Regions from separate parts of the Streptomyces sp. NPDC088706 genome, predicted to be linked through region 2. Evidence: riboswitches for the same ligand, from Rfam matches in the RefSeq annotation. Region 2 holds a riboswitch; the other holds the start of a gene.

The links. A riboswitch is a leader RNA that binds a small molecule or an ion and turns the genes downstream of it on or off. The one in region 2 is predicted to bind cyclic di-AMP.
Positions count from the first base shown of each region.
Region 1: linked by a shared signal. The riboswitch ahead of ACIQAK_RS22510 (M23 family metallopeptidase) and the one ahead of ACIQAK_RS25060 (transglycosylase family protein) in region 2 are both predicted to bind cyclic di-AMP.

Region 1 is NZ_JBIVLW010000010.1:128,054-139,462, reverse strand. Features, by position in the region: gene ACIQAK_RS22525 (DNA topoisomerase IV subunit A) at 25-2,478, opposite strand; gene ACIQAK_RS22520 (pitrilysin family protein) at 2,781-4,133, shown strand; gene ACIQAK_RS22515 (pitrilysin family protein) at 4,160-5,530, shown strand; cyclic di-AMP (ydaO/yuaA leader) riboswitch at 5,754-5,920, shown strand; gene ACIQAK_RS22510 (M23 family metallopeptidase) at 5,935-6,750, shown strand; gene ACIQAK_RS22505 (GntR family transcriptional regulator) at 6,974-7,681, shown strand; gene ACIQAK_RS22500 (HPr family phosphocarrier protein) at 7,849-8,130, opposite strand; gene ACIQAK_RS22495 (GNAT family N-acetyltransferase) at 8,290-11,253, shown strand; gene ACIQAK_RS22490 (DUF5998 family protein) at 11,295-11,409, shown strand, end outside.
Region 2 is NZ_JBIVLW010000013.1:86,397-97,805, forward strand. Features, by position in the region: gene ACIQAK_RS25045 (tetratricopeptide repeat protein) at 1-1,317, shown strand, start outside; gene ACIQAK_RS25050 (cytochrome P450) at 1,314-2,618, shown strand; gene ACIQAK_RS25055 (transglycosylase family protein) at 2,832-3,872, shown strand; cyclic di-AMP (ydaO/yuaA leader) riboswitch at 4,163-4,345, shown strand; gene ACIQAK_RS25060 (transglycosylase family protein) at 4,351-5,067, shown strand; gene eno (phosphopyruvate hydratase) at 5,408-6,688, shown strand; gene ACIQAK_RS25070 (septum formation initiator family protein) at 6,782-7,261, shown strand; gene ACIQAK_RS25075 (DUF501 domain-containing protein) at 7,332-7,949, shown strand; gene ACIQAK_RS25080 (Ppx/GppA phosphatase family protein) at 7,946-8,908, shown strand; partial or broken gene ACIQAK_RS25085 (prevent-host-death protein) at 8,944-9,129, opposite strand; gene ACIQAK_RS25090 (NAD(P)/FAD-dependent oxidoreductase) at 9,578-10,966, shown strand; gene ACIQAK_RS25095 (cyclopropane-fatty-acyl-phospholipid synthase family protein) at 11,227-11,409, shown strand, end outside.

The DNA of each region.
Region 1 (11,409 bases), on a different contig from region 2:
TCCCCGTGGGCGTCCTGGACCCGCCTACAGCGGCGGTCCCGCGATCACGGCCACCGGCTGGAGCAGCGGCGTGCCCGAGCCGTCGCGCCGCGGGTCCGGCTCCGGCAGCTTCGCCGGGGTGCCGTTCTTCTGGGCGGCGCGGGCCGGAGTGGCGCCCGCCCAGGCGAAGACCAGGACGTCCTCCCCCTTCAGGAACCGCTGGCAGCGCACCCCGCCGGTCGCCCGGCCCTTGCGCGGATACTGGTCGAACGGCGTGAGCTTCGAGGTCAGCACCGAGTCGTCCAGCGTCCCGTGCGAACCGGCCACCGTGAACACGATCGCGTCCACCGCCGGATCGACCGCCGTGAACGACAGCACCTCGGCCCCCGCCGCCACCTTGACGCCCGCCATGCCCCCGGCGGCCCGCCCCTGCGGACGCACCGAGGCCGCCGGATAGCGCAGGAGCTGGGCGTCGGAGGTGATGAAGACCAGGTCCTCATCGCCCGTACGCAGCTCGGTCGCGCCCACGACGCGGTCACCCGCCCTGAGGGTGATGACCTCCAGCTCGTCCTTGTTGGCCGGATAGTCCGGCACCACGCGCTTCACCACACCCTGGAGCGTGCCGATCGCCAGCCCCGGCGACGCCTCGTCGAGGGTCGTGAGGCAGATCAGCTCCTCGTCCGCCTCCAGGTTGAGGAACTCCGAAATCATCGCCCCGCCCGAGAGGTTGGGCTCCGCGTGGGTGTCCGGCAGCTGCGGCAGGTCGATCACGGAGAGCCGCAGCAGCCGCCCGGTGGAGGTCACCGCCCCCACATCGCCGCGCGCCGTCGCCGCGACCGCCGAGACGATCACGTCGTGCTTGGTCCGCCGGGCGTCCTCGGAGATCTCGACCGGCTCCGCGTTGGCCGTCCGGGCCAGCAGACCCGTCGAGGAGAGCAGCACCCGGCACGGGTCGTCGGCGACCTCCAGCGGTACGGAGGCGATCTGCGAACCCGCCGACTCCAGCAGCACCGTGCGCCGGTCCGTGCCGAACTTCTTCGCCACCGCCGCCAGCTCGGTGGAGACCAGCTTGCGCAGCTCCGCGTCCGACTCCAGGATCGCGGTCAGCGCCTCGATCTCGCCGTTGAGCCTGTCGCGCTCGCTCTCCAGCTCGATCCGGTCGAAGCGGGTGAGCCGGCGCAGCGGGGTGTCCAGGATGTACTGGGTCTGGATCTCGCTCAGCGCGAAGTGCGCCATCAGGCGCTCCTTCGCCTGCGCCGAGTTGTCGCTGTCCCGGATGATCCGGATGACCTCGTCGATGTCGAGCAGGGCGACGATCAGCCCCTCGACCAGGTGCAGCCGGTCGCGGCGCTTGGTGCGGCGGAACTCGCTGCGCCGGCGCACCACCTCGAAGCGATGGTCGAGATAGACCTCCAGCAGCTCCTTGAGGCCCAGGGTGAGCGGCTGGCCGTCGACCAGTGCCACGTTGTTGATGCCGAAGGACTCCTCCATCGGCGTCAGCTTGTAGAGCTGCTCCAGCACCGCCTCCGGCACGAAGCCGTTCTTCACCTCGATGACCAGACGCAGGCCGTGCGCGCGGTCGGTGAGGTCCTTGACGTCGGCGATACCCTGGAGCTTCTTCGCCGAGACCAGGTCCTTGATCTTGGCGATCACCTTCTCCGGGCCGACGGTGAAGGGCAGTTCGGTGACGACGAGGCCCTTGCGGCGCGCCGTCACGTTCTCCACGGCGACGGTGGCGCGGATCTTGAACGTGCCGCGGCCCCCCGTGTACGCGTCCTTGATGCCGTTGAGCCCGACGATGCGGCCGCCGGTGGGCAGGTCGGGTCCGGGGACGAAACGCATCAGCGTCTCGACGTCGGCGCCCGGGTGCTTGATCAGGTGGCGGGCGGCGGCGATGACCTCGCCCAGGTTGTGCGGGGGCATGTTGGTCGCCATGCCGACCGCGATCCCCGAGACGCCGTTGACCAGGAGGTTGGGGTAGGCCGCCGGGAGGACGACCGGCTCGCGCTCCTGGCCGTCGTAGTTCGACTGGAAGTCGACGGTGTCCTCGTCGATCGCCTCGGTCATCAGTGACGTGGCGTCGGCCATCCGGCACTCGGTGTACCGCATGGCGGCCGGCGGGTCGTCGTTGCCGAGGGAGCCGAAGTTGCCGTGGCCGTCGACCAGGGGCAGCCGCATCGAGAAGGGCTGTGCCATCCGCACCAGGGCGTCGTAGATCGACGCGTCACCGTGGGGGTGCAGCTTGCCCATGACCTCGCCGACGACGCGCGCGCACTTCACATAGCCGCGGTCGGGACGCAGTCCCATCTCGTTCATCTGGGAGACGATGCGCCGGTGCACCGGCTTCATGCCGTCGCGGGCGTCGGGCAGGGCCCTGGAGTAGATCACCGAGTACGCGTACTCGAGGAAGGAGCCCTGCATTTCGTCGACGACGTCGATGTCGAGGATCTTCTCCTCGAAGTCGTCCGGCGGCGGGGTCTTCGTGCTACGGCGGGCCATCGCGGCTGCGACTCCTTCACGGATTCTGTTCGGACAACCTGAGCTTGTTCGGCACGACACGAGCTTGTTCGGGGCGACACGAGCTGACAAGTCGAGCTACTGACGCGGACCATTGTGGACCGCCGCACCGACAACGCCGACCTCGACCCGTCCGAAGCGGTCCGGGGGAGGCCGGCCCCGACGGCACCTACGACACCATCGACGGAAACTTCGGCGGAACGGGAACTTCGCCAGGTGCCGGTGCGCTTGCTTAGAGTGGCAGGTCTGGCAGGAAGTCCAGTATCGCGATCGAAGGGACGTACATGCCCATGGGTCACACGGCCACAGCACAGGCCGGCTCCGGCGGCTTGACAGCGACCGAGCACCGCCTGGCCAACGGCCTGCGTGTGGTGCTCTCCGAGGACCATCTGACCCCGGTCGCCGCGGTCTGCCTCTGGTACGACGTCGGCTCGCGCCACGAGGTCAAGGGACGCACCGGTCTGGCTCATCTCTTCGAGCACCTGATGTTCCAGGGCTCGGGACAGGTCAAGGGGAACGGTCACTTCGAGCTCGTCCAGGGGGCCGGCGGCTCGCTCAACGGGACGACCAGCTTCGAGCGGACCAACTACTTCGAGACCATGCCCACCCATCAGGTGGAGCTCGCCCTCTGGCTGGAAGCCGACCGTATGGGCTCCCTCCTCGCCGCGCTCGACGAGGAGTCCATGGAGAACCAGCGCGACGTCGTCAAGAACGAACGGCGCCAGCGCTACGACAACGTGCCCTACGGCACCGCGTTCGAGAAGCTCACCGCCCTCGCCTACCCCGAGGGCCACCCGTACCACCACACCCCGATCGGCTCCATGGCCGACCTGGACGCGGCGACCCTGGAGGACGCCCGCGCGTTCTTCCGTACGTACTACGCGCCCAACAACGCGGTGCTCTCGATCGTCGGGGACATCGACCCCGAGCAGACCCTGGCCTGGGTCGAGAAGTACTTCGGCTCCATCCCGTCCCACGACGGCAAGCGCTCGCCGCGCGACGGCACCCTGCCCGAGACCATCGGCGAGCAGCTGCGCGAAGTGATCCACGAGGAGGTCCCGGCGCGCGCGCTCATGGCCGCCTACCGTCTCCCGCACGACGGCACCCGCGCCTGTGACGCGGCCGACCTGGCGCTGACCGTGCTGGGCGGCGGCGAGTCCTCCCGGCTGCACAACCGGCTGGTCCGCCGCGACCGTACGGCGGTGGCGGCCGGCTTCGGGCTGCTGCGGCTCGCCGGGGCGCCCTCGCTGGGCTGGCTGGACGTGAAGACCTCCGGCGGGGTCGAGGTGGAGCAGATCGAGACCGCGGTCGACGAGGAGCTGGCCCGGTTCGCCGAGGAGGGCCCCACCCCGGAGGAGATGGAGCGCGCCCAGGCCCAGTTGGAGCGCGAGTGGCTGGACCGGCTGGGGACGGTCGCGGGCCGCGCCGACGAACTGTGCCGTTACGCGGTCCTGTTCGGCGACCCGCAGCTCGCTCTGAGTGCGGTGGGACGCGTCCTGGACATCACCGCGGACGAGGTGCGCGAGGCGGCCCGGGCGGCCCTGCGCCCCGACAACCGGGCGGTGCTGGTCTACGAGCCCATCGAGCCGGCCGACGAGGCCGAAGGCACCGACGAGCCCGAGGGGGCGGACAAGTGAGCGACGCCGCCGTGACTGGAGTAGCCATGGAGTACCACCCGCAGCCGACCCCGGGCACCGCCCGGCCGTGGGCGTTCCCCGCGCCCGAGCGCGGCGCCCTGCCCAACGGGCTGACCGTGCTGCGCTGCCACCGCCCCGGCCAGCAGGTCGTCGCCGTGGAGATCTTCCTGGACGCGCCGTTGGACGCCGAGCCCGAGGGCCTGGACGGCGTGGCCACGATCATGTCGCGCGCGCTCTCCGAGGGCACCGACAAGCACAGCGCCGAGGAGTTCGCCGCCGAGCTGGAGCGCTGCGGCGCCACCCTGGACGCGGGCGCCGACCACCCCGGCGTCCGGGTCTCCCTGGAGGTCCCGGCCTCCCGGCTGGCCAAGGCGCTCGGCCTGGTCGCCGAGGCCCTGCGCGCCCCGGCCTTCGCCGAGAGCGAGATCGAGCGGCTCGTCGGCAACCGCCTCGACGAGATCCCGCACGAGCAGGCCAACCCGTCCCGGCGCGCCGCCAAGCAGCTCTCCAAGGAGCTCTTCCCGGCCACCGCCCGGATGTCCCGCCCGCGGCTGGGCACCGAGGACACCGTGCGGCGGATCGACGCCGCCGCCGTGCGGGCCTTCTTCGACGCCCACATCCGCCCGGCCACCGCGACGGCCGTGATCGTCGGCGACCTCACCGGCATCGACCTGGACGCCCTGCTCGCCGACACCCTCGGTGACTGGTCGGGCGACGCCGGCCGGGCCCGCCCGGTCCCGCCGATCACCGCCGACGACACCGGCCGTGTGGTGATCGTGGACCGCCCCGGCGCGGTCCAGACCCAGCTGCTCATCGGCCGCATCGGCGCCGACCGGCACGAGCGCGTGTGGCCCGCGCAGGTGCTCGGCACGTACTGCCTGGGCGGCACGCTCACCTCCCGGCTGGACCGGGTGCTGCGCGAGGAGAAGGGCTACACCTACGGCGTACGGGCCTTCGCCCAGGTCCTGCGCTCCAGCGGCCCCGACGCGGGCGGCGCGGCGATGCTCGCCATCAGCGGTTCGGTGGACACCGAGTCCACCGGCGCGGCGCTGGAGGACCTCTGGACGGTCCTGCGGACGCTGGCGGCCGAGGGGCTGACCGACGCCGAGCGCGAGAGCGCCGTGCAGAACCTGGTGGGCGTCGCCCCGCTGAAGTTCGAGACGGCCGCCTCGGTGGCGAGCACACTGGCCGACCAGGTCGAGCAGCACCTGCCCGACGACTACCAGGCCCAGCTCTACGCCCGCCTCGCCGAGACGGGCACCGTGGAGGCGACCGCGGCCGTGGTCAACGCCTTCCCGGTGGACCGACTGGTCACGGTCCTGGTGGGCGACGCGGCCCAGATCGCGGAGCCGGTGAAGGCGCTCGGCATCGGAGAGGTGACCGTCGTCAGCGGCTGACGCACCGTCGGCACACATCAGAACGAAGAGGACCCCGGCGGACAAGGATTCGCCGGGGTCCTCCCTTATATTCGCCAGGTCCTTTTCATCCCCTTTGCAGGAGAGAGTGACTCTTCGCCCTGTGGGATGCGCGACAAATCCCCTTGTCCGCTTGGTGGTGGGAAGTCTGCCCGCCTAGCGTCGGCCCGGCTGTCCGTCACCCGTATGCCGCATCCGCGGCGCCGGGCAGCCATCGCCGAGTCCCTGTCAGGCGCGAGCCTGGGGAGCCGGGGACCCACGCAGTCCCTGGGGTGAATCGGAAGCCCGTGCCGCGACCCGGCGTGGGAATCCGTAGGAGACCTTCCTGCTCCGAACCCGTCAGCTAACCCGGTAGGCGAGAAGGAAGGAAAGGAACCAGCTCCTCCATGGCGTTCACCCGTGCCACCGGGAAGCACCGTGCCCCGAGCCGCCTGACGCGCCGCGGCGCCCAGGCCGCCGGCATCGCGGCCCTGGCCACCACCGGAGTCCTCGGCTCCCTGGCCTCCCCGGCCGCCGCTGCGGACCCCGAGACCCCCAAGGCCGCCGAGAGCGGCCTCGCCCAGGCCATCGCCCTCGATGCCACGCTCGCCGAGCAGATCGACGCGCAGGCCCAGGTGCAGCACGAGCAGGCCGAGGCCCTGGCGAGGGCGAAGGCCAAGGCGGCCGCCGAGGCCAAGGTCAAGGCCGCGAAGGCCAAGGCGAAGGCGGAGGCCCAGCGCGAGGCCGACGCCCGCGCCGAGGAGGTCCGCGAGGAGAAGACCCGGGCCGCCCGCGCCGCCGAGCGCGCCCGTCTGAACGCCTTCCACCTCCCGGTCGCCGGCTCGTCCGTCACCACCGGCTACAAGTCGGGCGGCGCGCTCTGGTCCTCCGGCAGCCACTCCGGCGTGGACTTCCAGGCCGCCTCCGGCAGCTCCGTCGTCGCGGTCGGCGCCGGCACGGTCGTGGAGGCCGGCTGGGGCGGGGCGTACGGCAACAACATCGTGCTGCGGATGACGGACGGCACATACACCCAGTACGGCCACCTCTCCTCGATCGGCGTCTCCGTCGGTCAGAGCGTCACCTCCGGCCAGCGGATCGGCCTCTCCGGCTCCACCGGCAACTCCACCGGCCCGCACCTGCACTTCGAGGCCCGGACCACCCCGGAGTACGGCTCGGACATGGACCCGGTCGCCTACCTGCGCTCGCACGGCCTGAACGTCTGACCCCGCCTCGCGCGGCCTCCCCGCCCGAAGGCCCCGGTTTCCCGCCGGGGCCTTCGGCCATGCGCCGGGAAACCGCCGTGACCGACATCTCCGTCCCCGGCCTCCGGCCAGAAGATATCCATCAATTCCGGCCTGCCATCGGAAATTGCTGCGGATTGCAATAGAGTCACGGAACAGGCGTCGGCCGGCCGCGTTTCGCGGGGATTAAGGCGGAGGTTCGGACATGCGCATTCCCGCGCATTCGGTATGCACGGCGATCCGTGACGACATCGTCTCCGGTGTCTACGAGCGCGGCAGCCGCCTCACCGAGGAGCTGCTGGCACGGCGGTACGGGGTCTCCCGCGTCCCGGTGCGCGAGGCGCTGCGCACCCTGGAGTCCGAGGGCTTCGTCGTCACCCGCAGGCACGCCGGGGCCTGTGTCGCCGAGCCCACCGAGCAGGAGGCCGCCGACCTGCTGGAGGTGCGGATGCTCCTGGAGCCGCTCGGCGCCGCCCGGGCCGCCCAGCGCCGCACGGAAGCGCACCTCAAGGTGCTCCGCGGGCTGGTCAGGCTGGGCCAGGAGCGGGCCCGCCGGGGGGAGGGGGAGGATCTGCGGTCGCTGGGCGGATGGTTCCACGAGACCCTCGCCCAGGCCTCCGGCAGTCCTGGCCTCATCGCCCTGCTCACCCAGCTCAGACACAAGATCGCATGGATGTACGCCGTCGAGCAGCCGGCTCGCCCGGTCGACTCCTGGGTCGAGCACGGGGCCATCGTGGACGCGGTGGCGCGCGGCGACGCGGAACGGGCCAGGGCGCTGACCGCCCAGCACGCGGAACGAGCCGTCGGCGCCCACCGGCTGCGCCGCCCGGACCGTCCCGGCCGGCGCGCGGCTCCGCCGCCCCGGGTGAGTTCTTCGCAACATGGCGTAAACATCGCGGGTGTCCGTCATTAACAAGGACGCCGTATACAAAGAGAAGTAATTTCCGAGGGCTTCATTCGTGCTGCCCGAATAGGGCCTGCAATGGCCGACGCTTCGGTGTCAGAAATAACGAAGAAGCCGTGGTCCCCCACAGCGGAACCACGGCTCAGGTCCGTCGCCGTTGTACGGCCCCGGGATCGTCAGACGGTCTCGGGAAGCTCTTCGAGGCCCTCGGCGACCAGCTTCGCCAGACGGTTCAGAGCGGCCTCGGCGTTGTCCGCGTCGGACGAGAGCACGATCTCCTCGCCACCCTGCGCGCCCAGGCCGAGCACCGCGAGCATGGAGGCGGCGTTCACCGGGTTGCCGTCGGACTTGGCGATCGTCACCGGGACGCCGGAAGCCGTGGCGGCACGGACGAAGATGGAAGCGGGGCGGGCGTGCAGGCCCTCGGCCCAACCGACGTTTACGCGGCGCTCAGCCATGGTTCTGCCCTTCACATGTCAACGGTTGTCTAGACCAGTCTCTCACGCGGTGCGCAATGCTGTGCCCGGTCTCCCTCCGGCCGGCCTCCACCCGGTCGTCCTCACACTGCCCCGGTACCGATCCCTCCGCGACCGGGATGCCGGCCGTAGGCTTTGCCCATGGAGCCCACCCCGGAGCAGAGTCCGCATCAGGCGTACCCCGACCACTGGGAAGCGGACGTGGTGCTCCGCGACGGTGGCACCGCGCGCATCAGGCCGATCACCACGGACGACGCCGAGCGGCTGGTCAGCTTCTACGAGCAGGTGTCCGACGAGTCGAAGTACTACCGGTTCTTCGCCCCGTACCCCCGCCTTTCCGACCGGGACGTGCACCGCTTCACCCATCACGACTACGTCGACCGGGTGGGGCTGGCCGTCACGATCGGCGGTGAGTTCATCGGGACCGTCCGCTACGACCGCATCAACGAGCAGGGCAGGCCCGCCTCCGCCCCCGCCGACGAGGCCGAGGTCGCCTTCCTCGTCCAGGACGCCCACCAGGGCCGCGGAGTCGCCTCGGCACTGCTCGAACACATCGCCGCCGTCGCCCGCGAGCGCTCCATCCGACGGTTCGCCGCCGAGGTGCTCCCCGCCAACAACAAAATGATCAAGGTCTTCCGGGACGCCGGCTACACCCAGCAGCGCACCTTCGAGGACGGCTCCGTCCATCTCACCCTCGACCTCGAACCCACCGAGAAGTCCCTCGCCGTCCAGCGCGGCCGCGAGCAGCGCGCCGAGGCCCGCTCGGTGCAGCGCCTCCTCGCTCCCGGCTCCGTCGCGGTGATCGGCGCCGGCCGCACGCCCGGGGGAGTGGGCCGTACGGTGCTGCGCAACCTGCTGGCCGCCGGCTTCACCGGCCGCACCTACGCCGTGAACCGCGCCTTCGACGAGGGCCCGGCCACCCTCGACGGGGTGCCCGCCCACCGCTCGCTCGGCGAGATCGACGAGCAGGTCGACCTCGCCGTCATCGCGGTCCCCGCCCACCGGGTCCCCGAAGCCGTCGCGGACTGCGGCGAACACGGCGTCCAAGGCCTCGTCGTCCTCTCCGCCGGATACGCCGAGCGGGGCTCCGCCGGCCGCGAGCTCCAGCGCGAACTGGTCCGCCAGGCCCGCTCGTACGGCATGCGCATCATCGGCCCCAACGCCTTCGGCATCATCAACACCGCCGACTCCGTCCGGCTGAACGCCTCCCTCGCCCCCGAGTCGCCCGCGCGCGGCCGGATCGGCCTGTTCACCCAGTCCGGCGCGATCGGCATCGCCCTCCTCTCCGGTCTCCACCGGCGCGGCGCGGGCCTCTCCTCGTTCATCTCCGCGGGCAACCGGGCCGACGTCTCCGGCAACGACTTCCTCCAGTACTCGTTCGAGGACCAGGACACCGACGTCGCCCTCCTCTACCTCGAATCGCTCGGCAACCCCCGCAAGTTCACCCGCCTCGCCCGCCGCACCGCCGCCGTGAAGCCCGTCGTCGTGGTGAAGGGCGCCCGGCACAGCGGCACCAACCCGCCCGGTCACGCCGTCCCGGTCAGCCGCATCCCCGACGCCACCGTCTCCGCCCTGATGCGGCAGGCGGGCGTCATCCGGGTCGACACGGTGACCGAGATGGTGGACGCCGGACTGCTCCTGGCCGACCAGCCGCTCCCGGCCGGCCCCCGGGTGGCGATCCTCGGCAACTCCGAGTCCCTCGGCCTCCTGACCTACGACGCCTGCCTCGCCGAGGGCCTCCGCCCGCGCCCGCCGATCGACCTCACCACCGCCGCCTCCCCGCAGGACTTCCGGGACGCGCTGGCGGAGGCGCTCGCCGACGGCACCTGCGACGCCGTGATCGTCACCGCCATCCCGTGGGTGGGCGAGAACGGCGAGGCCGAGACCGGCGACGGCGAGGTGCTGGCCGCCGCCCTGCGCGGAGCCGCCGCCGGGGGACCGGCCAAGCCGGTCGCCGTCGTCCACGTGGAGATCGGCGGCCTCGCGGAGGCGCTGGCCGCCGCGAGCAGCACGGCCGCACCGCGCACCCGACCCACGACGCTCGCCGCCCAGCCCTCCGCCACGTCGGGCACACCCACCGGAGCCACCACGGCCACCCCGGCCGCCCCCACGCAGACCGAAACCGAAGCAACCGCAACCGAAGCAACCGCAGCAACCGAAGCCGAAGCAACCGCAGCAACCGAAACCGCAGCAACCGCAGCAACCGCAGCCGAAGCAACCGACCCCCCCGGCCGCATCCCCGCCTACCCCGCCGCCGAACGCGCCGTACGCGCGCTGGCCGAGGCCGTGAAGTACGCCCAGTGGCGGCGCCAGTCGGCCACCCAGGGCAAGGTGCCCGAGTTCCTCGACGACACCATCGACGAGCCCGGCACGGCCGCCCTGATCGACACCCTGCTCGGCACCGCCCCCGACCCGCGCGGCCGCCCCCTCACCCACGACGAGGCCCGCGAGCTGCTGGACCGCTACGGCATCCCCGTACGCCCCACGCTGCCTGCCCCGGACCCCGGGGCCGCCGTCGCCGCGGCCGCCCGCCTCGGCTACCCGGTGGCGCTCAAGACCACCGCACCCCACCTGCGCCACCGCGCCGACCTCGGCGGCGTACGGCTCGACCTCGCCGACGAGGACGCGCTGCGCCGGGCGTACGGGGAGTTCACCGAGCTCCTCGGCAAGCCCGCCGAACTCCTCCCGGTCGTCCAGTCCATGGCCCCGCGCGGCGTGGACACGGTCGTACGGGCGTCCATCGACGCCGCCGCCGGGGCCATCCTCTCGTTCGGTCTCGCGGGCGCCCCCTCCGAGCTGCTCGGCGACACCGCGCACCGGCTGGTTCCGGCCACCGACCGGGACGCCGCCGAGCTGATCCGGTCGATCAAGGCGGCCCCGGTCCTCTTCGGCTGGCGTGGCTCGGCGCCCGTCGACACCCCGGCCCTGGAGGAGCTGCTGCTGCGGCTGTCCCGCCTCGTCGACGACCATCCCGAAGTGGTCTCCGTGGCGCTCGAACCGGTGGTCGTGGCCCCCCAGGGCCTCACCGTGCTCGGCGCGAGCGTCCGGCTGGCGCCACCGCCCCCGCGCGGCGACCTGGGCCCGCGCCGCCTCCCGAACTACTGACAGGTCCCAGGCAGCCACCGGCCCCCCGTAGGATGGTGCACATGGCAAAGACCGGTACGACGACCCAGGGGCTGCGCGCGGCGATCGAGCGCAGCGGCTACTACCCGGCCCTCGTGGCCGAGGCGGTCGAGGCCGCCGTCGGCGGGGAGCCGGTCG
Region 2 (11,409 bases):
CGGTACGTGGAACGGGACTGCGATCGTGAGCTGGACGCCCGGGTCGCCGAGGCGGCGCGATCGGGCGGCCTCGTGGTGGTGACCGGGGCGCCGCTCTCCGGCAAGACCAGGACGGGGTGGGCCGCCCTGGCGACCAACCTGCCCGGCACGACGCGGGTCTTCGCCCCGTCGGCCGGGACGGATCTGCGGGGGCTTCCCGCACTGTTGCGCGGGCGGGGCGAGCAGAGCTGTGTCCTGTGGCTGGACGACCTGGGGAGCCATCTGGGGGAGCAGGGGCTCACCCCGGCGCTCCTCGCGGACCTCGTGCGGCTGCGCGTTCCCGTGGTCGCCACGATGGAGGACGAGGTCTACGACGCCCGCCGCTTCGGTACCTCGGACCGCGCCCGGGTGCTCGAAGGCATCCGGCCCGTCGAGCTGAACCGGGTGTGGAGCGACGGCGAGCTGCGGCGCCTCGCGGACCGGACCGAGGATGCCCGCCTGCGGAGCGCCGGGCTCTGGCGCGGAGCGCATACCGTGCCCGAGTTCCTCACCGTCGGCCCCGATCTCGTCGAGGAGTGGCGCCGGGCCGGCCGACGGGGCCGGCATCCGCGCGGCCATCTGCTGGTGCGCGCCGCGGTCGATCTCACGCTGTGCGGAGTGCCCGACGGGCAGGTCTCCGCCGAGGTGCTCCGCAGGGCGCAGAGGCTCTATCCGGAGGCGTTCGCGTCGGCCGAGGCCGAGCCGTTCGAGGCCGGGCTCGCCTGGGCCGCCGAGATGCGGTACGGGGTGAGCGGGCTGCTGGTCCCCGGGGAGAAGGAGGAGACCTGGGGCGTCTTCGGCGCTCTGCTCGCCGACGCGGTCGACCGGCCGGACCGTCCGCCGGTGCCGCTCGCCGTGTGGATGTTCGCGCTCACCACCGTCGAGTCGAACGGCGCGCGCTCGGCGATCCGGTCGAACGCCCATGTGCACCTGGTGGACCGGGCCGGGAACGACCCGCAGGCGGCGGCGGTGCTCGCCCGGATCAACGGCACCGTCGGCGACCTCGAGACCGCCGAGTACTGGTACCGCAAGGCGGCGGACGCGGGCCACACCGAAGCGGCGGCCGGCGCGGGCGAGCTGATGATGACGCGCGACGCGGAGGCGGAAGCCGTCCCGTACCTGGAGATGGCCGCCGAGGCCGGCATCGTACGGTCGCAGTACTACCTGGGCATGTTGCTGGCCGACCGGGCGCAGAGCTGGCTGACCCGGGCGGCGGAGGCCGGGCACCCGCTCGCGGCGCGGGCCCTGCCCGCACTGCGTACGGTCACCGGCACCCCGCCCGATACCGTCGAGGAGTGAACGACACCCCCGCCTGCCCCCACACCCCCGGCCCCCCCGAAGCCGCCCCCGAACTCTTCACCTGGGAGTTCGCCACCGACCCCTACCCCGCCTACGCCTCGCTCCGCGAGCACAGCCCCGTGCACCGCACCGCGCTGCCCAGCGGGGTCGAGGCCTGGCTCGTGACCCGGTACGGGGATGCCAGGCAGGCGCTCGCCGACGCGCGGCTCTCCAAGGATCCGGCGAACCACGCCGGGTCCGCGGCGGCCAAGGGGAAGACGGGCATCCCGGGGGAGCGCAAGGCGGAGCTGATGACGCATCTGCTCAACATCGATCCGCCGGACCACACCCGGCTGCGCCGGCTCGTCGCCAAGGCGTTCACCCCGCGCCGGGTCGCGGAGTTCGCGCCCCGCGTGCAGGAGCTGACGGACCGGCTCATCGACCGGTTCGTCGAGGAGGGGAAGGCGGACCTGATCCACGACTTCGCCTTCCCGCTCCCCATCTACGCCATCTGCGACCTGCTCGGCGTCCCGCGCGAGGACCAGGACGACTTCCGGGACTGGGCGGGCATGATGATCCGCCATGGCGGCGGGCCGCGTGGCGGGGTGGCCCGGTCGGTGAAGAAGATGCGCGGCTACCTCGCCGAACTCATCCACCGCAAGAGGCAGGAGCCGGGCGACGACCTGATCTCCGGGCTGATCCGGGCCAGCGACCACGGCGAGCACCTCACGGAGAACGAGGCCGCCGCGATGGCCTTCATCCTGCTGTTCGCCGGTTTCGAGACGACGGTCAACCTCATCGGCAACGGTACGTTCGCCCTGCTGCGCCACCCCCAGCAGCGCGCCCGGCTGGAGGCCTCCCTGGCGGCGGGGGAGAGCGCGCTGCTGGCCACCGGGATCGAGGAACTGCTCCGGTTCGACGGCCCGGTGGAGCTCGCGACCTGGCGGTACGCCACCGAGGCGCTGACGCTCGGCGGGCAGCAGATCGCGGCCGGGGACCCGGTGCTCGTGGTGCTGGCGGCGGCGGACCGGGACCCGGAACGGTTCGCGGATCCGGACGCCCTCGACCTCTCACGGCGGGACAATCAGCACCTCGGTTACGGTCACGGAATCCACTACTGTCTGGGAGCGCCGCTGGCCCGGCTGGAAGGCCAGGCCGCGGTGGCGACGCTGCTCAGACGCCTCCCTGGACTGCGACTTGCGGCGGAACCTGCCGATTTGCGCTGGCGTGGCGGGCTCATCATGCGCGGACTGCGCACCTTGCCCGTGGAGTTCGAGCCGGGGCGCCGTCTCGAACAAGGTGACACGCTGTCACCTCTGTGACTTTCACGTGATCTCCGCTGCATCGACTTGTGACATACGTTCGAGTCCCGCTAGGTTCACGGTTCGACGCGTCGGCCGCCGTTCACCGGTTGCCCACACGTCACTTGCGCCACAGCTCCCGGTGCGCGGCAGTGCCGCGCGCGGCAGCTTCCTGTGCTCAACGGCTTCACGCTCCTCAGTTCCTGCTTGTCAGTCGCACGGAAGGCATATCCCATGGGCTCCGCGAACGGCAGACACCGCCGCCCTCGTCAGGCACCCGCCATCGTCGTCGCCGCAGGCGTGACCGGATCGGCCATCGCCATGCCGCTCCTCGGCGCGGCAGGCGCACACGCAGCCGACGCCACCACCTGGGACCGGGTCGCGGAGTGCGAGAGCGGCGGCATGTGGAGTGCCGACCTCGGCAACGGCTACTACGGCGGGCTCCAGTTCTCGCAGGAGACCTGGTCGGCGTACGGCGGCACCGCCTTCGCGGAGCGGGCCGACCTGGCCAGCCGCTCGCAGCAGATCTCCGTCGCGGAGAAGGTCCTGGACGACAAGGGACCGCAGGCGTGGCCGAGCTGCGCGGTGATCTCCGGCCTCGCGGTGGACGGCAGCCTGCCCGGTGTCGACCCCGGCACCGTGCCCTCCGCCGATCCCACCCAGGACCCGGCGACCGCCCCGGCGGACGAAGCGGACGAAAAGCCGGAAGCCGGAAGTTCCGGCAACACGGACTCCGTGGACAAGGCCAGGAGGACCGGCGAGGGCGACAAGGCCGCCAGAGGTGAGAGGGAGGGCGGCAGCGACACGCCCGACCCCTCGGGCGGGACCTCCGCACCTCCGTCCGCCGGAAGGACCGGAGCCCCCGGGTCCTTTGACGCCTCGCAGCCCCCCGCCTCCGCCCCCGACCCCTCGCGGGACGCCGACCGCACCGGCGGCAAGCACCGGGGCGCCGCGGCCCCCGAGGAGCCCGGCGCGTCGGGGCGGGAGGGCGGTCCCCGTGAGTCCGGCCGGCACGCCTCGCGGGGCGAGGGTGACGCGCGGGACGGCGACGCGGTCGCCGAGGACGGCTACACCGTGCAGCCCGGGGACAACCTCTGGGCGATTGCTGACGCACAGAAACTTCCCCAGGGCTGGACCGGTCTGTACGAGGCCAACAAGGACCTCCTGGGCTCCGACCCGGACCTGATCCTGCCCGGACAGAGCCTGGAACTGGGGCTGGAGCAGAGCGCCGGGAAGAGCGTCGCGGAAGGCGCCGAGGAGTCCGCAGCCAACTGACGAATTCGGGAAAAAGCCGCAAAATCGCGGGTAGTTCAGAGGCCTATGCCCACTTATGCGTAAGTGAGACATGGGTCTCTTTGCTGCAACTGGCGTGTTGCGCCCGCCAGCTCGCCGCAGAACCCCTCCGACCTGCGGAAACGATCCGTCAGGGTGAGCAAGTAAGCGCCGATTGGACTAGTATGTCCATCTTTGAATGTCGGGGTTGCCTGTGTTTACGGTCGGAACCGCTCGCACCGCGGGCCCCGTCGACCGTCACGCCGAATCCTGCCGTCGGTCGAAGGGAACAGACGCGTGAAGCGCCGTAGGCAGGAGCGGGGGACCCAGGTAGGCCGCCGGGTCCGGACGGCCTCGTCGAAGGACGGGGGCGTACGGGAACGGCTTGGGGTGAAGTCGCGCGCAAGGTCGTGCGACCGGGCAACTCATCAGCCCGAACCCGACAGCTCACCTCGTAGGCGTCGGTGAGGAGATCCGTTCCATGCTGCTGAACAGCAAGGGCAAGCACCGCCGCCCCTCGAAGACCGTCCGTCTCGCCACCCTGGCCGGCGTCGCCGGTGCCGCCGTCGCCGTCCCGCTGATGGGCGCGACCAACGCCTCCGCCGCCTCCGTCGAGACCTGGGACGCCGTCGCCCGGTGCGAGTCCGGCGGCAACTGGTCCATCAACACCGGCAACGGCTACTACGGCGGACTGCAGTTCTCGCAGTCGAGCTGGGCCGCCGCCGGCGGTACGCAGTACGCCTCCCGCGCCGATCTGGCCTCCAAGGACCAGCAGATCGCCACCGCCGAGAAGCTCCTCGACATGCAGGGCCCGGGTGCCTGGGCCTGCGCCGGCGCAGGCGGCCTCACCAACGACGGTGTGGACCCGGGCGTGAACACCGGCTCCGGCTCGTCCGCGAGCAAGCCCGAGCAGGCGCAGCCCGAGCGCAAGGCCGAGCAGCCCACCACGCGCAGCGAGCAGCGCACCGCCCCGGCCGTCCCCAAGGCCGAGAGCTCCAAGAAGACCGTCACCACCCCGACCGGTGAGAAGGTCAAGAAGGGTGACGGCGAGTACAAGGTCAAGGCCGGCGACACCCTCAGCAAGATCGCTGACAAGGAAGACGTCAAGGGCGGCTGGAGCAAGCTCTTCAAGCTCAACGACGACATCGTCAAGGAAGCGGACCTGATCTTCCCGGGTCAGCAGCTCCACCTGAAGTAACAGTCGGCTCTCCTCCCCGGCGGGAGGGGGTCCGGCGGCACCCTCCCTCGCACGGCTCCCCGGCCCGGCGCGCTCTCCCCCCGTGCGCGCCGGGCCGGGGTCCGTCCGTGGCGGAGGAACGCGCGGATCCGGCCCGCGGATGCGTTCACCTCTTGTCACCAACGCTTGTTACCGCCCAGTAGATTTCTGGAGATTCGTCCCGTGATGCGGGCCCTTGGGTCCTTTTTCGTCCCAGGGGACGGGCGGTCGGCCGACTGACGCGGCCGGGCCGGTTAGGCTCGTGTCGCAAGGCCACAGTGACCCTGCACAACCAGCGTCATATCCCAGAAGGAGATGCCTCGTGCCGTCCATCGACGTCGTCGTAGCCAGGGAAATCCTCGACTCCCGGGGCAACCCCACGGTCGAGGTCGAGGTCGGCCTCGACGACGGCAGCACGGGCCGTGCTGCCGTTCCGTCCGGCGCCTCCACCGGTGCGTTCGAGGCCATCGAGCTCCGCGACGGTGACCCCAACCGCTACCAGGGCAAGGGCGTCGAGAAGGCCGTCCTCGCCGTCATCGAGCAGATCGGCCCGGAGCTCGTCGGGTACGACGCCACCGAGCAGCGCCTCATCGACCAGGCGATGTTCGACCTGGACGCCACCGAGAACAAGGCCTCGCTCGGCGCGAACGCCATCCTCGGCGTCTCGCTCGCCGTAGCGCACGCCGCCTCCGAGGCGTCCGACCTGCCGCTCTTCCGCTACCTCGGCGGCCCGAACGCGCACCTGCTGCCCGTTCCGATGATGAACATCCTGAACGGCGGCTCGCACGCCGACTCCAACGTGGACATCCAGGAGTTCATGATCGCCCCCATCGGCGCGGAGTCCTTCTCCGAGGCCCTGCGCTGGGGCGCGGAGATCTACCACACGCTGAAGAAGGTCCTCAAGACCAAGGGCCTGTCCACCGGACTCGGCGACGAGGGCGGCTTCGCCCCGAACCTGGAGTCCAACCGCGCCGCCCTGGACCTCATCGTCGAGGCCGTCAAGGAGGCCGGCTACGTCCCGGGCCGCGACATCGCGCTCGCGCTCGACGTCGCCGCGTCGGAGTTCTACAAGGACGGCGTCTACGAGTTCGAGGGCAAGTCCCGCTCGGCCGCCGAGATGACCGAGTACTACGAGGAGCTCGTCTCCGCGTACCCGCTGGTCTCCATCGAGGACCCGCTGTACGAGGACGACTGGGCCGGCTGGAAGGTCATCACCGACCGCCTGGGCGCCAAGGTCCAGATCGTCGGCGACGACCTCTTCGTCACCAACCCGGAGCGCCTGGCCCGCGGCATCGAGGAGGGCTCCGCCAACGCCCTGCTCGTCAAGGTCAACCAGATCGGTTCGCTGACCGAGACCCTGGACGCCGTCGAGCTGGCCCAGCGCAACGGCTTCAAGTGCATGATGTCGCACCGCTCCGGCGAGACCGAGGACGTCACCATCGCCGACCTCGCCGTCGCCGTGAACTGCGGCCAGATCAAGACCGGCGCCCCGGCCCGCTCGGACCGCGTCGCCAAGTACAACCAGCTGCTGCGCATCGAGGAGATCCTCGACGACGCCGCGGTGTACGCGGGCCGCTCCGCCTTCCCGCGCTTCAAGGGCTGACCCGTAGCGTCAAGACGGTAGCCTCCGTCCGTCCCCGCACTCGGTCCCGTACCGTGTGCGGGGACGGACGTGCGTAACGGGGAGGCGGGAGACATGGCCGGGAAGGACCGCGACCGGTTCTCCACCGCGACCAGGCTGCGACTGCTCGGCGAGCAGACCGCGGCCCGCGTGTACCGCTCCCAGAACCGCCGCCAGGCCCGCCGCTCCCGGCTCACCGGCCGGGCCGCCTTCCTGGCGCTGGTGGTCTGCTCCCTGGTGGTCGCGCTCGCCTACCCGATGCGTCAGTACGTCTCCCAGCGCGACGACATCGCCGAGCAGGAGCGGCTCGCACAGCAGGCCGAGGCGCGCGCCGAGGAGCTGCGGGACGAGAAGGCGCGGCTCCAGGACGACGCGTACATCATGCGACTGGCCCGCCAGCACCTCCATTACGTCCTCCCCGGGGAGACCGGCTACACCGTGGCCGACCCCGACGCGGCGCAGGACCGTCGTGGGGAGCCGGGCGACAGCCGACTCCCCTGGCACTCCAACCTCTGGGACGGCGTGGACAGCGCCGACCGTGACGACCGCGACTGACCCCCGTACGTACCACCTCTTTCCGCCCCGACGAGCTTTCGACGAGCTTCCGAGCAGAACCAAGGCAGGCATGGAAACGCCCCCTCCGCAGACCGAGTCCACCCAGCCCACCGACGCGGACATCGCCGCCTTCGAGCAGCAGCTCGGCCGCCCGCCGCGCGGCCTGCGCGCCATCGCGCACCGCTGCCCGTGCGGCAACCCGGACGTGGTGGAGACCCAGCCCCGTCTGGAGGACGGCACGCCGTTCCCGACGACGTACTACCTGACCTGCCCCCGGGCGGCCTCGGCGATCGGCACGCTGGAGGCGAACGGGGTCATGAAGGAGATGACGGCCCGTCTGGAGACCGACCCGGAGCTGGCCGCCGCCTACCGGGCCGCGCACGAGGACTACCTCGCCCGCCGCGACGCCATCGAGGTCCTGGAGGGCTTCCCGAGCGCGGGCGGCATGCCGGACCGGGTGAAGTGCCTGCACGTCCTGGTGGGCCACTCGCTGGCAGCCGGACCCGGGGTGAACCCGCTGGGCGACGAGGCCATCGCGATGCTGCCCGAGTGGTGGGCCAAGGGGGCGTGTGTCACGCCGTGCGCCGTGGCCCCGAGCGCGGACGACGGCTGGACGGTGGAAGAGGGCGACGGCGGCCACTTCGCCTTCCGTCCCCTCGATGGCCCCGCCGACGGGAAGCGCGCATGACCAGGGTCGCCGCCGTCGACTGCGGTACGAACTCGATCCGCCTCCTGGTCGCCGACGTGGACCCCGCCACCGGCGCTTTCACGAAGCTGGACCGGCGGATGACGATCGTCCGCCTCGGCCAGGGCGTCGACAGGACCGGCCGGCTCGCCCCCGAGGCGCTGGAGCGGACGTTCGCGGCCTGCCGCGAGTACGCCGCCGCGATCGCGGAGCTGGGCGCCGAACGGGTCCGCTTCGTCGCCACCTCCGCCTCCCGCGACGCCGAGAACAGCGACGAGTTCGTGGCCGGCGTCCGGGACATCCTGGGCGTCGAGCCCGAGGTGGTCACCGGCGACCAGGAGGCACAGCTCTCCTTCGACGGCGCCACCAAGGAGCTGACCGGTAGCGACCACCTGGCGAAGCCGTATCTGGTCGTCGACATCGGCGGTGGCTCCACCGAGTTCGTCCTCGGCTCGGACGGGGTGAGCGCGGCCCGCTCCGTGGACATCGGCTGCGTACGGATGACGGAGCGTCACCTCGTCGTGGACGGGGCCGTCGTGGACCCGGCCACCCCCGCGCGGGTCGCCGCGATCCGCGCGGACATCGACGCCGCCCTCGACCTCGCCGCCGAGACCGTGCAACTCACCGAGGCCGGCAGCCTGGTGGGCCTCGCGGGCACGGTCACCACGATCGCCGGGATCGCGCTGGAGCTGGCGGAGTACGACTCCGAGGCCATCCACCACTCCCGGGTCTCCCGCGGCCAGGTCCGCGCGATCACCGAGCACCTGCTCCGGACGACCCACGAGGAGCGCGCCGCGATCCCCGTGATGCACCCGGGCCGCGTCGACGTGATCGCGGCGGGCGCCCTCGTCCTGCTCGCGGTGATGGAGCGGACGGGCGCGCACGAGGTCGTCGTCAGCGAGCACGACATCCTGGACGGCATCGCCTTCGCAGCGGCGGAAGACGTCGAGGCGGGCCGATAGGGGTTCGGACCGGGCACCGCGTGCCAGTCCGTGGCTCGCTCGGTGAACAGGTCCGCCGGCGGCTCCGCCATCGTCACGGGCGGGCCGCCCTCGACCAGGACCGCTTCTGCCTCCCGGGCGGGCAGCACGTCGGCCGCTTCTGCCAGTGCTTCGTGGTCCGCGACAGGCACCGGCGCGGCGACGGGCTCGCCGGTGCGGGTGATCACCGTGGGCGTTCCCTCCGCAGGGTGGCGGCGGGCGCCTCCGCTGTCCGCTCGATCGCGGCGTCACCTGCACCTTTGAGCCGCCGTACGGCCCCGGTGAGCAGCTCGGGGGACCTTCGCGGGGACCCGCTGCCACGAAGTTCGTGAACTTCTTCACAAGGAATTCGGCCCTCTCGGACGCAGTTCCGTCCCGGGAGGGCCGTCCGGGCCCCGTCCGGGGCCCCGCGGGCGGCGTACGGGCGCGTTCCGGGGGCGGTGCGTACGTGTGGAGCGGGGGGCCGGCGCGGCGCCCCTGGAGGGCCAAGGGCCAGCTCACAGGCGGTCAGGAACGTTCTCCGGGGCCTCACGGTTCCCCCGCGCGGTCATGACCTGGGTCACGTGGGCGGCGAAGTGTAGCAGAGGGTCGGTCAATCCTTGTGAAGGGGCTCACGAGCACCCCCCTGGGGCGGGGTGGATACTCGATGGCATGAGCACCACGGAGCGTCCCAGGATCCTCGTTGTAGGCGGTGGGTACGTAGGCCTGTACGCAGCTCGTCGCATTCTGAAGAAGATGCGGTACGGAGAGGCGACCGTCACGGTCGTCGACCCGCGGTCGTACATGACGTACCAGCCCTTCCTCCCCGAAGCTGCCGCAGGCAGCATCTCGCCTCGGCATGTCGTCGTCCCGCTGCGACGCGTGCTGCCCAAGGCTGAGGTTCTCACCGGTCGGGTCACGACCATCGACCAGGACCGCAAGGTCGCCACGGTCGCGCCGCTCGTCGGCGAGGCCTACGAGCTGCCCTTCGACTACCTGGTCATCGCGATGGGCGCGGTCTCCCGCACCTTCCCGATCCCCGGCCTCGCCGAGCAGGGCATCGGCATGAAGGGCATCGAGGAGGCGATCGGCCTGCGCAACCACGTCCTGGAGCAGCTGGACAAGGCTGACTCCACGACCGACGAGGACGTCCGCCGCAAGGCGCTGACGTTCGTCTTCGTGGGCGGCGGCTTCGCCGGCGCGGAGACCATCGGCGAGGTCGAGGACATGGCCCGCGACGCGGCGAAGTACTACACCAACGTGAAGCGCGAGGACATGCGCTTCATCCTCGTCGACGCCGCCGACAAGATCCTTCCCGAGGTGGGCCCGAAGCTGGGCGCCTACGGCAAGGAGCACCTGGAGAGCCGCGGGGTGGAGGTCTACCTCTCCACCTCCATGGACTCCTGCGTCGACGGCCACGTGGTGCTCAAGAACGGCCTGGAGGTCGACTCCAGCACCATCGTGTGGACCGCCGGTGTGAAGCCGAACCCGGCGCTCGCCCGCTTCGGTCTGCCGCTCGGCCCCCGCGGCCACGTGGACACCTCCGAGAAGCTCCAGGTGCAGGGCACCGACTACATCTGGGCCGCGGGCGACAACGCCCAGGTGCCGGACATGGTCGGCCGCCGCGCCGGCAACCCGAACGCCTGGTGCCCGCCCAACGCCCAGCACGCGCTGCGCCAGGCGAAGGTCCTCGGCGACAACGTGATCTCCGGCATTCGGGGCTTCCCGCAGAAGGAGTACAGCCACGCCAACAAGGGCGCGGTCGCCGGTCTCGGCCTGCACAAGGGCGTCGCGATGATCGTCATGGGCAAGGTGAAGATCAAGCTCAAGGGCCGTCTCGCCTGGTACATGCACCGCGGCTACCACGGCATGGCGATGCCGACCTGGAACCGTAAGATCAGGATCTTCGCCGACTGGACGCTCGCGGTCTTCCTCAAGCGCGAGGTCGTCTCGCTCGGTGCCATGGAGACGCCGCGCGAGGAGTTCTACGAGGCCGCCAAGCCGGCTCCGGCTCCCGCCGTCGCCGCCAAGCCCGAGGGCGAGAAGGCCAAGGCCTCCTGACCTCCTGGTGAGCCCGCTCCGCGAGGGGGGCGCCCGTACGACGCCCGAAGGGGCCGTCCGCCATCCGTGGTGCGGACGGCCCCTTCGGCGCGTTTTGCCGATTCGTTGCCCGGTAGCGGGATGACGGAGCGTACCGGGAGAGTTGACGCAGAAATATCTCGTCGTGACACCGAGGCAGGTGACGGCGGGACTATGAGCACGTAGGTACGCATCGGACTTGTCGTGTTCGTCGGGGAAACACCATCACGGAGGTGTGCGCCATGGCACGCGCCGCATCGCGGCTCACCGCTCTCGCCGAAGAACTGCTCTCGGAACCCCTACCGGTCCGCATCCGGGCCTGGGACGGCAGCGAATCGGGTCCGCCCGGCGCCCCCGTCCTCGTGATCCGCCACCGCCGCGCCCTGCGCAGACTCCTGTGGAAGCCGGGCGAACTGGGCCTGGCC